2 regions of the Shewanella sp. VK101 genome follow, and region 1 is predicted to be linked to the other one. Evidence: predicted binding sites of a transcription regulator. Region 1 holds the regulator's gene; the other holds the start of a gene.
What was found. The regulator sigma-54, encoded in region 1, starts transcription at its own class of promoters, with help from an activator protein. The targets are predictions, from matches to a motif close to GTTGGCACGNNNNTNGNNT.
Positions count from the first base shown of each region.

Region 2: ACSHSR_RS19045 (TorF family putative porin) is a predicted target of sigma-54. The motif match lies at 1,778-1,796, and genes of this name have one in related genera.

Region 1 is NZ_CM151402.1:761,773-769,303, forward strand. It holds gene ACSHSR_RS03435 (YiaD family glycine zipper/OmpA-like lipoprotein) at 1-476, shown strand, start outside; gene ACSHSR_RS03440 (molybdate ABC transporter substrate-binding protein) at 666-1,457, shown strand; gene ACSHSR_RS03445 (hypothetical protein) at 1,625-2,008, shown strand; gene mgtE (magnesium transporter) at 2,116-3,480, opposite strand; gene ACSHSR_RS03455 (HPr family phosphocarrier protein) at 3,564-3,839, opposite strand; gene rapZ (RNase adapter RapZ) at 3,826-4,680, opposite strand; gene ptsN (PTS IIA-like nitrogen regulatory protein PtsN) at 4,677-5,120, opposite strand; gene hpf (ribosome hibernation promoting factor) at 5,123-5,410, opposite strand; gene ACSHSR_RS03475 (RNA polymerase factor sigma-54) at 5,442-6,905, opposite strand; gene lptB (LPS export ABC transporter ATP-binding protein) at 7,001-7,531, opposite strand, start outside.
Region 2 is NZ_CM151402.1:4,269,260-4,276,790, forward strand. It holds gene ACSHSR_RS19025 (hypothetical protein) at 1-133, shown strand, start outside; gene ACSHSR_RS19030 (DUF4240 domain-containing protein) at 140-649, opposite strand; gene ACSHSR_RS19035 (hypothetical protein) at 769-1,164, shown strand; gene ACSHSR_RS19040 (HU family DNA-binding protein) at 1,337-1,609, shown strand; gene ACSHSR_RS19045 (TorF family putative porin) at 1,876-2,568, shown strand; gene rimK (30S ribosomal protein S6--L-glutamate ligase) at 2,592-3,497, opposite strand; gene ACSHSR_RS19055 (putative bifunctional diguanylate cyclase/phosphodiesterase) at 3,579-5,306, opposite strand; gene ACSHSR_RS19060 (response regulator) at 5,319-5,750, opposite strand; gene ACSHSR_RS19065 (CHASE domain-containing sensor histidine kinase) at 5,747-7,531, opposite strand, start outside.

The DNA.
Region 1 (7,531 bases):
CCCTGATCGGGGCAGCATCCGGCGCTGCCGTAGGCGGTGGTATCGGCTATTACATGGATGTGCAGGAAACCAAGCTGCGTCAGCAACTGGCGTCTACCGGTGTCAGTGTGACCCGGGTGGGAGATACCATAGTGCTCAACATGCCCAATGAAGTGACTTTCCAGGTCGATAAGACAGATCTCAGTAGCGGTGCCATGCGGGTATTGGACAGCGTAGTGCTGGTGGCCAAGGAATATGACAAGACTCAACTGAATGTAGTGGGTTATACCGACAGCAGTGGCTCTGAGTCCTACAACCTGAGATTGTCACAGGTTCGCGCCAGTGAGGTTGGTAATTACTTGATCCGTAAAGGTGTATCCGGACAGCGAGTATTGACCCAAGGCCGAGGTGAGGCCAGTCCAATCGCCTCCAATGCCACCCCTCAGGGACGGGCACAGAACCGTCGGGTAGAGATTATTCTTAGTCCTCTCGGTTAAGATTTTAAGTTTAAGGGTCGCTGCGGCGGCCCTTTTTATTGGGTCAAATTGTCCCTTTCTTCGGTTCTCCTTGTCAGATGGCGTGATCTTGAGGGGAATTTATGACAAGTTTTGCCGTGGTGCGTTGATTTGTGATGCGGTTTGGTTGAGTTTAGCGGCATCTGTATCTTATACACCGGAGAAAAATAAATGAAAAAGAGCGTCTGCTTACTCGCCCTGTTGCTGCCTGCCTTCTCTCAGGCGGCGGATCTGGAGTTCAGGGCCGCGGGAAGTTTGAAGACCGCCATGACGGATGTTATCGCCAGTTATCAGGCCGATGGCGGCGTTAAGGTCAATGCCCAGTTTGCCCCTTCAGGCTTGCTCAGAGGCCGAATTGAAGAGGGCGAAAAGGTCGACCTGTTTGCTTCGGCCAATATGAAACACCCACAGAAGCTGATGCAGGAAGGCAAGGGCGCGCCTGTGGTGATGTTTGCCCGTAACCGCCTGTGCGCCCTGGCGCAAGATAATGTTCCTCTGACGACAGAGAATATGCTGGATACTCTGCTGGACAGCAAGATCAAGCTGGGCACCTCCACTCCCAAGGCCGACCCTGCCGGTGACTATGCTTTCAAGGTGTTTGACCGCGCCGAAGCTATCAAGCCCGGTAGTCAGGCCAAACTGGCGGCCAAGGCGCTCAAGCTGACGGGTGGCGCCGACAGTGCCAAGGCGCCGAAAGGCAAAAATCCCTATGGCTGGGTGATGGCCAACAAACAGGCGGATGTATTTTTAACCTACTGCACCAATGCCGTATTGGCCAAGAAAGAAGTGCCTGATCTCAAGATAGTGGCGTTGCCCGAGTCGCTGGCAGTGGGTGCCAACTATGGCATGCTGGTGCTGGATAAAGCCGACTCTGCCGCCTGGCCGCTGGCCATGTATATTCTCTCTCCCAAGGGGCAATCCATTCTGGCCTCTTACGGCTTTGAAGCGCCGCTTAAGCCCTAAATCTCTATCCGGCGGAAGCGGGTTTTACTCTGGAGATATGCGAGTCAGTTGCTCTGAACTGACTCGCACTCTCTTTATGGGTATTTCACGGTTTTTTGGCCAAATCAGCTTGCGCAGGCAATTATTATCCTTCTAAAGTAGGGCATTATGTCCTTGCCAGGGGGAGCATGCTCGAAACCAAAGGCTTACCGATAGCGACAGATTATCTCGGCGACGAGGTGAGATTTATCCGCCTTTGTTATGACAGTCAGGGCTTGGATATCGAACTGAGTGTTGAGGGCAGCCGGGCATTGGTGCACTTTGACTCTGTGGTTGGCTTTCGGATGCTGGATGAAGGCGATCTGATGGAGTTCTGGACCGAGTGCAGCCTCTCCAATGGCTGGTTGTTTCGTATCTCCAACGGTGGTTGGTATCGCCAGGAGGCCGAACGCAGCGGCTTTATGGCCAGCGCCAATCTCAAGTTGCAGGAATATCTGCTGGTGAGCCGCAATGAGTGTGTCTCTGTCTTCTGTGAACAGGATGAGCCCAAGGTGCACTGGCTTAAAGACTGACCCGCTATCTTCCACAGTCAGAGGACGAACCTGGTCGCCCTCTGCTATTTCTGCAATGCGTCAAGGCCAGAGCTTCAGCAAGCCTTCAGCCCATTAGAACCTGAGCCTCAGCTCATTAAAACGAGAGTCGCCAATCCCAGGAAGGCGAACAGGCCTATTACATCCGTCACAGTCGTCAGCACCATGCCGCCGGCCAGCGCAGGATCTACATTGAGCTTTTTCAGGATCAGCGGAATACTGGCCCCTGCGAGACCGGCTACCGTCATATTGATCAACATGGCGCCGCCAATAAGGGCGCCGAGTGCCAGATCGCCTTTCCAGATCCACACGGCAGTGAATACCAGCGCCGACCACAACAGGCCATTGAGAAAGCCGATGGCTAATTCCTTGCCGATAAGCCAGCGGGAGTTGCTCTGGCCTATGTGGCCGAGGGCGATACCGCGGATCACCAGCGCCAGTGTCTGGTTGCCGGCAACGCCGCCCATGCTGGGCACTATGGTCATCAGAATTGCTATGGTGGCAAATTTTTCCAGCGTGCCTTCAAACATATTGCTGACCGAGGCGGCCAGCAGGGCGGCAAACAGGTTGAAGGTCAACCATAAAGAGCGGCGAAAGGCGCTCTTGAACACGGGGCCGAAGGTGTCTTCATCATCGTCCATCCCCGCCATACCCATCATGGAGTGTTCGGCATCTTCGCGGATAACGTCCACAACATCATCAATGGTGATCCGCCCAAGCAGATGGCCTTCGCTGTCGACCACTGGCGCCGAAACCCAGTCGTGACGCTCAAACAGTTGGGCCACTTCATTGTCCGGCATGGTGACGGGAATACTCTCAAGCTCGGGATCCATTATGCTGCGGATCCCGGCGGTGGGGTTACAGGTCAGTAGGGTGGAGAGCTTGACGCCACCGAGCAAAATATCGCGTCTATCTACCACGTAGAGGGTATCTGTGGCTTCGGGCAGCTCGCCCCTTTGGCGCAGATAACGCAGCACCACATCGACATTGACGTCAGGCCTCAGGGTCACGGTATCTGTGTTCATCAGACTACCGGCGCTGTCTTCCGGATAAGAGAGCGCCTGTTCGACCCTGGCCCTGTCTTGGGCACTCATGGAGTGCAGTACCTGTTTGTAGAGTGTATCCGGCAGGCTTCGCAGCACGTAGGCCAGATCATCGGTATCCATACCCGCGGTCGCTCGTGCCAAACACTCAGGACTCATCAGGCTGATCAGCTGGTCTTTCATATCTTCACCCAGCTCTTCGAGGATCTCGCCGCTCTGCTCCTGATCCACCAGTTGCCAGAGTACCTGACGGGTACGCGGCGGTGAAGATTCGAGAATAAAGGCGATATCCGAAGCCGTCATTCGCTGCAGCATGTCGCGCACATGCACGAACATACCACTGCTAAGAGCTTGGTTTAGTTGAGTAAGACGTTGTTCTGTCAGCTCTTGGTCGAGCGCTTCTATTGGCATGCAGTTCCCCCTGTGATGCAAAGCGAGGATATGTTACCTCAAGACAGGGGTGTTATAGAAACAAAGAGTGCAGCGCTAAGGCTTTAGCTGGCTTCGTCGAAACGGGCGTTGATCAGGGCGCAGATAGCGTCCATCGCGGGTTCGGCATCCGGGCCTTCGGCGATGAGGCGAATACTCTTGCCTTGACCGGTTTCCAGCATCAAGAGCCCAAGCACACTGGCGGCCGAGGCTTTTTTCTCGCCTTGGATCAGGGTGATATCGGCTTCGAACTCGCTGGCCAGCACCGCCAGCTTAGTGGCGGCGCGGGCATGCAGGCCCAGCTTATTGACTATGGTGACTTCCCGCTCAACCTTTGCCATTATTCAGCTCCCGGTGACGGGCCTGTACCTTGTGTTTGCTGTTGCCAAAACGCTTGGCGAGCTGCTCAGCGACATAGACAGATCTATGCTGGCCGCCGGTGCAGCCTATGGCTATGGTGAGGTAACTGCGGTTGTTGCGTTCCAGGTGCGGCAGCCAGGTTTCCAACAGATTTTCTATCTGCCAGATAAACTTGTTCACCAGTGGCTGGCGGCTGAGAAACTCCTGCACAGGTTCATCCAGCCCGGTCAGTGGCCTGAGCGCCGGCTCCCAGTGGGGGTTGGGCAGAAAGCGCACATCAAACATGAAGTCGGCTTCCTGGGGCATACCATGCTTAAAGCCGAACGACTCGAAGTTGATCACCAGTTCTTTATCGACACTGCCAAGCAGAATTTCCCGCACTGTGTCACTGAGTTCATAGATGTTCAGCGCCGAGGTGTCTATGTAGTGATCCACCAGTTTCGACATGGGTTCCAGCAGCTTGCCTTCGAGCTTGATGGCGTCCTGTAGTGAGACTTTGCTCTTGGACAGGGGGTGCAGTCTGCGGGTTTCGCTGTAGCGCTTCAGCAGCACCTTATCCGAGGCGTTGAGAAAGAAACTGGTCAGTTGGGTGTTTTCCGGCAAGGCCGCCAACTGTTGTTCCAGCACCTTTTCCTGATCCGGCATATTGCGCACATCTATGCTGATGGCGACCAGATCATTGCTGCCACGGAGGTTTTCCAACAGGCTGCCAATCATGGGCAGGGGGAGATTATCCACACAGTAGTAACCCAGGTCTTCGAGTACCCTGAGGGCAACGGATTTTCCGGAACCGGAGCGGCCTGAGACTATGGCGAGTTTCATCCTGTGATCACCTGATAGAGTTCTGTTTCGTCGCTGGATTTTCGCAACTGCTTGAGTATCGCCTTATCGCTGAGCTTTTCAGCCATGGCGGATAGGGTACTCAGGTGTTGCTGACATTGATCTGCGGGCACCAGGAGGGCGAACAGTATGTCCACCGGCTGGTTGTCTATGGCATCGAAGGCGATAGGCTCTTCGCATTTGACCAACACGGCAATCGGCTCTGTAATGTCCGGTAGTCTGCCATGCGGAATCGCAATACCATTACCTATACCTGTGCTCCCCATCTTTTCGCGGGCCAAAAGGCTTTCAAAAATCGCTTGAGAGGAAAGGGTGGGGTACTGGGCGCTAGCGAGATCGCTAATCAGCTCCAGTACCTTTTTCTTACTGCCCGGAGTGGCACAGGTAGTGCACTCCGGCCGCAGGATGGTACTCAGTTCCATCGTTAGTGTTTTGTCAGCTTTTCTTTGTGTTTAATGACCTGACGATCCAATTTATCAATCAGAACGTCGATGGCGGCATACATGTCGGCATGTTCAGAAGTTGCATAGACTTCGCCGCCTGTGAGGTGGATCTTGGCTTCGGCTATCTGTTGCAGTTTTTGTACATTGAGCACAACGTGCACATTATTGATCTGTTCGAAATGGCGTTCAAGTTTAGAAAACTTACTTTCCACGTAGTCACGCAGTGAGTCGGTGATCTCGATATGATGTCCTGTCAGGTTGATTTGCATAGAAAGATTCCTCCAATTTCCAACTGTGGATTTATAAACTCTTACGCTGGTTCGACGGTGGTATCATCATAGCCTCGCGATACTTGGCTATGGTGCGTCTTGCAACGTTGATTCCCTGTTCTGCCAGAAGTTGCGCCATCTTGCTGTCGCTCAAAGGCTTCTTCTGGTTTTCCGCTGCCACGAGCTTCTTGATAAAAGCCCTGATCGCCGTGGAAGAGCATTCTCCGCCATCTTCGGTGCCGACATGGCTGGAGAAGAAGTACTTCAATTCAAATATTCCCCTGGGTGTATGCATATACTTTTGAGTGGTGACCCTGGATATGGTCGATTCATGCATCTCGACCGCTTCGGCAATATCGTTGAGCACCATGGGTTTCATGGCCTCTTCACCATATTCAAAAAATCCCTGCTGGAACTGCACTATACAGTTGGCCACCTTGAGCAGGGTGTCGTTGCGGCTCTCCAGGCTCTTGATAAACCATTTGGCTTCCTGAAGATGACCTCGAATAAACTGGCTGTCTGATTGACTGCGGGCGCTACGAGCCATAGCAGCATACTGCTGATTGATCCCGAGTTTGGGCATACAGTCCGGGTTGAGTTCTACTACCCAGCGGCCGTTTTTCTTCCAGACACTGACATCAGGGATCACATATTCCTCGTCCATCGGCTGCACCAGCAAGCCGGGGCGGGGATTGAGACTCTGGATAAGGTTGATGGCGTCACGCAGCTGATCTTCCTTGAGCTTGGTCTTGCGCATCAGGGTGCGGAAGTCGCGGGCGGCAATGAGATCCAGATGTTCGTCAATCAACAAGCGGGCGTCGGCCAGATGCGGGGTGTCTGCGTTGAACTGTTGCAACTGGATCAGCAGGCATTCGCGCAGATCTCTGGAGGCGATGCCGACAGGATCGAAGTGCTGGATCCGCTTGAGTACTGCCTCGACTTCATCGAGCTCAATCTCAGGGTTGCCCATGGCTTCGAGGATCTCCTCTGTGCTCTGGGTCAGATAGCCCTGCTCGTCGATGGCATCAATAATGGCGGTGGCAATGGCGTCGTCGGTATCGGAAAACGGGGTCAGGTTCTTCTGCCATTCCAGATGTTCATAGAGCCCTTCGCTGGTTTCCCCCTGGAAGGGCATATCATCTTCACGGCCCATGGCCGGCCCGGAGGCACTGGCGGCGGTAAAGACTTCGTCCCAGGTGGTATCCATAGGTAATTCATCCGGCATAGACTCATTGTTCAATGCCTCTGAGGTTTCTACCGTGGAACCATCTTCCTGCTTGGCGCTCAACTCGCCGGCGTCGTTTTCCTTGTGGTTGTCGTCGATAGCGTCATCCTGGTTGTCCTCGGCCATTTCCAACAGAGGGTTGGCTTCCAAGGCTTCCTGGATTTCTTGCTGCAGCTCAAGGGACGACAGTTGCAGCAGGCGAATAGCCTGTTGCAACTGAGGTGTCATGGTCAACTGTTGACCCAGTTTGAGCTGGAGTGACGCTTTCATTATACCGCTAATCCCTACTCGTTATTTTTCAAGGAAAAAATTCAATAATAACAAACTATAATACCCGGAATTGCCACCGGATGACATGATCCTAACTATAGCCTGAATTGTTCGCCTAAGTACACAGCGCGCACTTGCTGGTTGTCCAAGATTTCAGCGGGTGTGCCCTCGGCGATCAACTGCCCATGGCTGACTATGTAGGCTCGCTCACAAACGTCGAGTGTTTCGCGAACATTGTGGTCTGTGATCAGCACTCCCAAACCGCGGGACTTAAGCTGTTCGATGATTTTCTTGATATCGATAACTGAGATGGGATCCACACCGGCGAATGGCTCATCCAGCAGAATGAACTGTGGATTGGCGGCCAATGCCCGGGCGATTTCCACTCGGCGGCGTTCACCGCCGGAGAGGGACATTCCCAGGCTGTCACGTATGTGGGTAATATGGAATTCTTCCAGCAGTTGTTCGAGCTGTTCCTCGCGCTCGTCGCTGTTGAGTTCTTTGCGGGTTTGCAGCACGGCCATGATGTTGTCATGCACCGACAGCTTGCGGAAAATACTGGCTTCCTGTGGCAGGTAGCCTATGCCTTTACGGGCTCGCAGGTGCATGGGATCCAGGGTCAGCTC
Region 2 (7,531 bases), 1.4 Mb from region 1:
CTATGCCAGCTGTAAGGCGTTTGCCATCGAGAAGTCCCAGGCCGCGGAGGGGGCACCTTGGGAGTGTGCCAGCTACTGCCGCTTCGACTCCCGCCGTCAGGGCTTTCAGTGTGAACAGATGCGCAACGACTAAGCCTGCTTAGAAAGGGAAACGGGCGCTGAGCTTGGGGTAAAGCTTGCGCAGTGCCTTGGGTTGATCGTTGAAACGCTTACCCTTGGGCTGACTCAGCCCCGAAGGCACAAAAGGCAACTCTTTCCCGGTACGGGTCTCGTATAGCTGGCCGGCCAGCAGATCTATCTCCTCAACAAAAGGATAAGCATAGCCATTCAGCTGCGGCCAAACTTCCAGTTCCCCCAGCGAATCCGCTGCATTGCAGGCCGCCTGATAACGCTCCTTACCCAGAGTCACCAGGAAGTTGCGAAACTCGGCAAAGCCATAATCTGAATCGACTCCGGCGATGATGTAAGCAGCTCCCCAGAGATCCCAGCTGTAACTCAGCCTGAGCTGCCGGGCAAAGTGTTTATCAAACTCTGCCAGCTCATCATCGCTAAGACCTTGCAGTTTTTCGGTCAAACGCGCCTGGAGTTGCTGTTGGTCTTGTTCGGGATAGTCGCGGCTGACCAGCTCCCAAAACTGCTCTTCTGTCATTGAGTGTTATCCTGCCAAAAATGTCGGCGGTTATTTTACCGCAAAAAGCGATTAAAATCCGGCTGGACTCCCCCCAGGGCTTTCCATAGACTTAGGCCAATTTCTCACAGGAGTCATTTATGTCCATTTCAAGACCAATACCATTGGTACTGCTTTGTATCCTCTACCTGGTACTGGCTGTGGTAGCACTGTGGCGCACCATCAGCACCGGCGCTGTGGATCTGTTTACCTTGGGAGTCATCCCTGTATTGGTAGGCATAGTAATGCGCACATCCTGGTCATTGTGGGCATTGCGTATCTATCTCTTTATTCAGACTCTGGGACTCATGGCATTTGCCACTACGGCTTTGGTTGCACTGCAGATTACGCCGCAGGATGTCAAACTGGAGCTGGCTGGGCGAAATATCCCCTTGCTGCCGCTGGCTGCTGTGTTGCTGGCCTTGCTGTTATTCCAGTATTGGGTGGCTTTTTCCGGCAGGACCAAGCGCTTTTTGCAGCAGGAAAAGTCTGACTAGATCGCACTGAATTTAAAGAAATCGGCGACCGGCTCACAATTTTGTGTCTTTTTGGTTAAAAAATAGCGGATAAAGCCCAAGAAGCCCGCTGAAAGGCCTTTTCAAGCCAAAAACCTTATGGCATGTTAGATGGGTAATAATAACTTATCGACGGAAAGAAGAGACGCTCCAGATGAACAAAACTGAACTGATCGCTAAAATGGCAGAACACGCCAACCTGTCCAAGGCAGAAGCTGCCCGCGCACTCAAGTCGTTCGAAGTAGCAGTGACCGATGCCATGAAAGAAGGAACTAAAATCTCCATCGTAGGCTTTGGCTCTTTCGAAACTTCAACCCGTGCAGCCCGCACTGGTCGTAACCCGCAAACCGGTAAAGAGATCCAAATCCCTGCCGCCACTATTCCCAAGTTCAAGGCCGGCAAGGCACTGCGTGACAGCGTCAACTAAGCCGCTTTTCACGGATGAAAGCGCCTCATATTGAGGCGTTTTTTATTGCCTGAGGTTCCCAACACTCCATTGCACAAAAAAAGTGCAGCCCGCCCCAGCGAAATGCAACATTTCCTTAACCTATCTCACACTCAAAAGCTAACCACATGTATTTAATGCCTATTTAAACTTGGCACAGGATTCGCTCATTCCGCACAGACAATAATGAGTATCTGCACCGGTCAAGCTTGCCCGGCTCCAGAACCCAAACCATCGAGGGGATGAGAATGAAACACACCAAGTTTTCACTGTCAGTTATTGCAGGTCTGTTGTTGGTGGCCGGCGAAGCCCAGGCCGCTGTATCGGGGAATATAGGTGCCGCCTCCAACTATCTGTGGCGCGGCACCACCCAGACGGATGACTCTGTCGCCGTTCAAGGCGGTATAGACTATAGCCACGACTCGGGCTTTTACCTGGGAACCTGGGCCTCCAATGTCGACTTTGGTGACGATACCAGTTACGAGCTCGATTTTTACGGTGGTTACTCCGGCAGCATAGGCGAAGACTTTGGCTATGACATCAGCTATCTCTACTATGGCTACCCGGATGCCGAAGGCGATATCGACTTTGGTGAGCTGGCGCTGACTCTCAGCTGGAAGTGGTTTGAGTTGGGTTATGCCAAGGTGGTTAATGCCGGTGATGACGTGGCCGCTGCGCCACTGGATAACAAGGATTTGAGCTATATCCATGCCGGGTTCAGCTATCCCATCACGGAAACCGTGACGCTGACGGCACACTATGGTTATTCAGACGGTGATGTGGTGCAGAGTTGGTTCGGAGTTTCCGACTACGCCGACTACCACTTGGCCATCAGCAAGGAAACCGGCATAGGCTCAGTCTCCTTTATGGTGGCCGATACGGATCTGCCGGACGACGATGCCAAGATAGTGCTCAGCTATGTCTATGAGTTCGAATTCTAAGGATGGGAAAGCCCGAGGCGCAATCAGGCGATGACAGGACGATTGCGTTTACGGGCGGCAACCATTTTTTCGATATGCTCCACTATCGGCTCGGCCACCTTGATACCTGTGGTCAACTCTATACCTTCAATACCCGGAGCTGAATTGACTTCAAGCACCAAGGCGCCACGCTCGGAGCGAAGAATATCCACCCCGGCAACAGCCAGCCCCATCGCCTTGACCGCATCAATGGCTGTCTTGCGCTCCTGAGGGGTAATCTTGATTTTCTCGGCGCTGCCGCCCAAATGCAGATTGGAGCGAAAATCCCCCTCCGGGCCCTGACGTTTCATGGCCGCAACCACCTTGTCGCCCACCACAAAGCAGCGAATATCACTGCCGTTGGCTTCTTTGATATATTCCTGCACCAGAATATTGGCCTTAAGCCCCAGAAAGGCTTCAATAACGCTCTCGGCGGCCTTTTTGGTTTCGGCCAGCACCACGCCTATCCCCTGGGTGCCTTCCAAAAGCTTTATCACCAGCGGCGCACCACCCACCATGGCGATGAGATCAGGAATATCATCCGGCTTGCTGGCAAAACCTGTGACCGGCATACCCACCCCTTTACGGGAGAGCAACTGCAGTGCCCGCAGCTTATCCCTTGAGCGGGCTATGGAGATAGAGTCATTGGCAGCGTACACCCCCATCATCTCGAACTGGCGCACCAGGGCGCAGCCATAGAAAGTCACACTGGCATGGATCCTCGGGATAATGGCATCAAAACCGCTGAGTTCCTCACCTTCAAGATGGATACTGGGCTGCACCGAGTTGATGTTCATATAACAGTTGAGTGGATTGATCACCCTGGCCTGATGACCACGTCCCTCACAGGCTTCCACCAGCCTGCGGGTAGAATAGAGCTCGGGAAATTGAGAGAGAATACCGATTTTCATGTTTGAGTGATCCGCCAAAGAGTTATGGCCCAGCAAAAGAAGTGGCATCTTTGACTATCCCTTGCCAATAGGCAAGTAAAATCAAACATCCCCCTCGGCCAGCAAAGGTAAAATATGCTGGGTTTCAAAATCCTGGGGCTGAATTGGCCGACAATAGAGATACCCCTGCAGCAGGTTACAGCCCCGCTCACGGCAAAACTGCGCCTGCGCCTCGGTTTCTATGCCCTCGGCAACTGACACCACGTTAAAGCCGTTGGCAAAGTTGATCAAGGCCGACAACAGACGCTTGCCGCGTTCATCCTGTTCGACCGAAGCCACAAAACTCTTGTCGATTTTCAGCACATTGATGGGAAAGTACTTGATGTGCTCGAGGGATGAAAAGCCGGTGCCAAAATCATCCAGAGAGAAAACAACTCCCAGCGCAGCTATCCGCTCCAGTACCTTGGCCAGCTCCAGCGGTTCCTCTATCAAGGCATTTTCGGTGAGTTCCAACTCCAGCAGCGAAGCCGGCAGCCCGGTTTGCTGCAATACCCTGACTATGGTCTGATACAGGGTTTCACGAATGATCTGCGACGGTGACAGGTTAACCGCCACAGATAACTGCTTGCCTACCGGAGTCAGCATGGCCAGCCACTCGACGGTTTGCGCGCAGGCCTGTGCCAACACCCACTCGCCTATCTCATCTACCAGTCCTATTTCTTCTGCTATCGGCAGGAAACTGTCCGGCGCCAGCAGGCCATCTTCAGGATGTTGCCAGCGCAGCAAGGCCTCCATTCCCAACAGCTCGCCGGAAATCGCATCGAATTTCCCCTGATAAAAGACCCTGAATTCATCCCGCTCCAGCGCGGTTCTCAGGCCCATCTCGATGCGGTTGCGAAACCTGACTTCTCTGGCCAACTCTTCGGAATAGAACTGGATCTGGTTGCGGCCCACCTTCTTGGCGCGATACATGGCAATGTCGGCACACTTGAGCAACTCAGAGCTGTCACAGACAGAATCGCTGTACACTGCAATGCCAATACTGGCGCCGATAAGCACATCATGTTCCCCCAGAGGGAAAGGCTCTTCAAAGGCCCTTTGCAGCCTGTTGGCCACCGCCATCGGGAAGTAACGATTCTCCGACTCGGTCACCAGCACTACAAATTCATCGCCGCCGAGACGGGCAATGAGATCCCCTTCCCTGAGCGCCGCACTGAGACGGTTGGCCACTTCCACCAGTAGGATATCCCCCACCTGGTGCCCTAAGGTGTCGTTGATACCCTTGAAATCATCCAGATCCAAGAGGATCACCGCCAGCATGTCCTGATGACGCTTGACCTGACTCAAGGTACGGTTCAGACAGAGCTCAAAACCGTAACGATTGACCAGCTTGGTCAGGGAATCATGTTCGGCCAGCTCTTTGAGTTTCTCGTGGCTTTGGCGCAATGCCAACGCCATGGAAGCCCTTTGCTTGGCATTGCGGATAGCACGGGTCAAGCGGCTGGTATTCACTTCATCCTTGAGCAAAAAATCCTGCGCCCCCAACTCGATGCAACGCTGCGCCAGCTTGTCGTCTTCATAACGGGAGATCATCACTACTGCGGTTTGCTCTCCGGCCGATTCATTGAGGCGGCTCAATACTTCCAGACCATTGGCATCGGGCAACATATAGTCGAGCAGTATGCCGTCGAAACGCTGCTGGCAGGCGAACTCCAAGCCACTCTGGGCACAGTTGGCCTCCATCACCTTGAACGCCAGTGACGATTGATCCAGGGCGCGGATGATAGCGGCTCTGTCTATCTCATCATCATCGATCAACAGCAGATTCATGCTTTCCATCCCTCAGGCTTCCGGCAACTCAACAATACGCCAATAGCTTTCCAGCATATTGAAAATATTATAAAAACCATCGCTTATTTCATGTTTGACCATATAGCCGGCCACATGATGCTTATAAGCCTCAACCTTGTCTTCATCGGCGCTTGAGGTGGTCAACACAAAGACCACGGAGAGAGACAGCACAGGGTCATTGCGGATATGGCTGAGAAACTCCAGGCCATTCATCCGCGGCATATTGAGATCCAGCAAGATAAGATAGGGGCAGCGCACCCGACCGTCGCCCAACATCTCCAAGGCCTCCAGCCCATCTCTGGCTCTGACCAAGGGGTTGAGCAGCCTGAGCTGCTGCATCGCCCGCTGCACCGCCATGAAGTCGACATCGTCGTCGTCCACCAACAGAATAGTCACTTCCTTGTATCTGGCTGTTTGACTCATGACTCCTCCTTGAAGTGGGCCGGCCAGGTGAAGTAAAAGCTGCAACCACGCCCTTCCGATTTCACCCAGATCTTGCCGCCCATGTTTTCCACCGACTTTTTCACCAAAGAGAGACCAAGGCCACTGCCTTCAACTTCATCTCTTGGCTTAAGCGTTTGGAATATTGCGAAAATTTTATGATGAAACTTGGCAGCTATCCCTGGGCCGTCATCCGTGACACAAAAACAATAATAGTCGCCCTGGCGCTCGCTGCTGACGCTGAGTACCCCCTCACCCTTGTCGTGGTGTTTGATGGCGTTGCTGAACAGGTTTCGGAAAACCAACTCCAGCGGTACTCTGGCCGTGGTCAGCAACGGCATATCAGACAGGATAGTCAGCTTGAACCCGGTTGGCGGCGCCACCAGGCTGAAGGTATCCTGCACCAATTGCTTGCTGTCCACTTCCGTCAACTCAGTATCCACCCTGCCTATGCGCGAGAAAGTCAGCAGGCCGTCCAGCAAGAGTACCATTCGCTGTACCCGGCTCTTGATCAGTCGCAGATACTTTTGCACCTGTTCACTGCTGTTGTCGCTGAGATCTTCTGCCAACCACTCGGATAACTGCTCTATGCCACGCAGCGGCGACTTGAGATCGTGAGAGGCTATGTAGGCAAAACTGTCCAGCTCACGGTTGATCTTCTCCAGCTCCTCTGTGTGGCGGGCTTTTTCGGCTTCAATCCGTTTGCGATCCGACACATCGTTGATAGTGGCCAGAATCGACTGGCCATTGGTGAAATGGATTGGGGTCAACCCCACTTCGACCGCCACCAAAGAACCGTCTTTGGCGCGGCCGAACAGATCATCGCGCTGGGACATATTCTTGGCAATCGGCTGCTGCAGATAACCGCCCATGTGCCGATTGTGCGACTTATGCAGACTTTCCGGCAGCAGTATGTTCACGCTGCGGCCCAATAGTTCGTCCCGGGCGTAACCGAACAGTTGCTCTGTATGGGCATTCACCAGAGTGATGAGTCCATGACCATCTACCATGATCAGCGCCGATGGCGAGGCCTCAATAACCAGACGGAAGCGTTTCTCATTGGCAAGGATCTCATTGGCTAGCAAGCCTTCCTGATACCTGGCTCTGGCGTTATTGAGCAAGAAATAGAACAACACCATGATAAACAGCACGCCTATGCCAAGCATCAGCTTGCTTTGCAGCTTCTCGGTTTCGGAGACAAAACTCTTGTCGGCGCCGATTTTCAGCAACCATTGATGACCACCGACTTTAAGCGGCAACACATGGTTGTAGGTTTTGGTAGCCTGGCCTTCCTCCTCAGTGCTGTACAGCAGCGAAGTGTCAGAGGCGGTATCGCCATCAAATACCTGCAGAATCAGGGAGGGAAACTTATCCGCCAAAATGCCTTGCATCAGGTTGTTCATCCGAAAGGCGGCATAGACCACGCCCTTGGCGGCCTTGGGGCCGGCGGCAGATTCATCATAAAGCGCCAAATACATCAAAAAACCGGCCTGGATATCCTGTTGGGTTTCCTGTACCAGGGTGATTTTGCCGGAGATCGCCGCCTCCCCTGTGTTGATGGCTCTGTCTATCGCTTCACGGCGAGTCGGCTCGGAATACATGTCATAGCCAAATGCCCGCCGATTACGCCAATCGAAAGGTTCCAGATAGATGATGGCCTGATAAGTGTCGCGCTCGCCGGACGGGTACACCCGATACTCATCAAAGCCTTCAGCCCTGATGGCCTCCTCATGGGCCGCCAGTTGCTCCGGGTGCAAAATAAC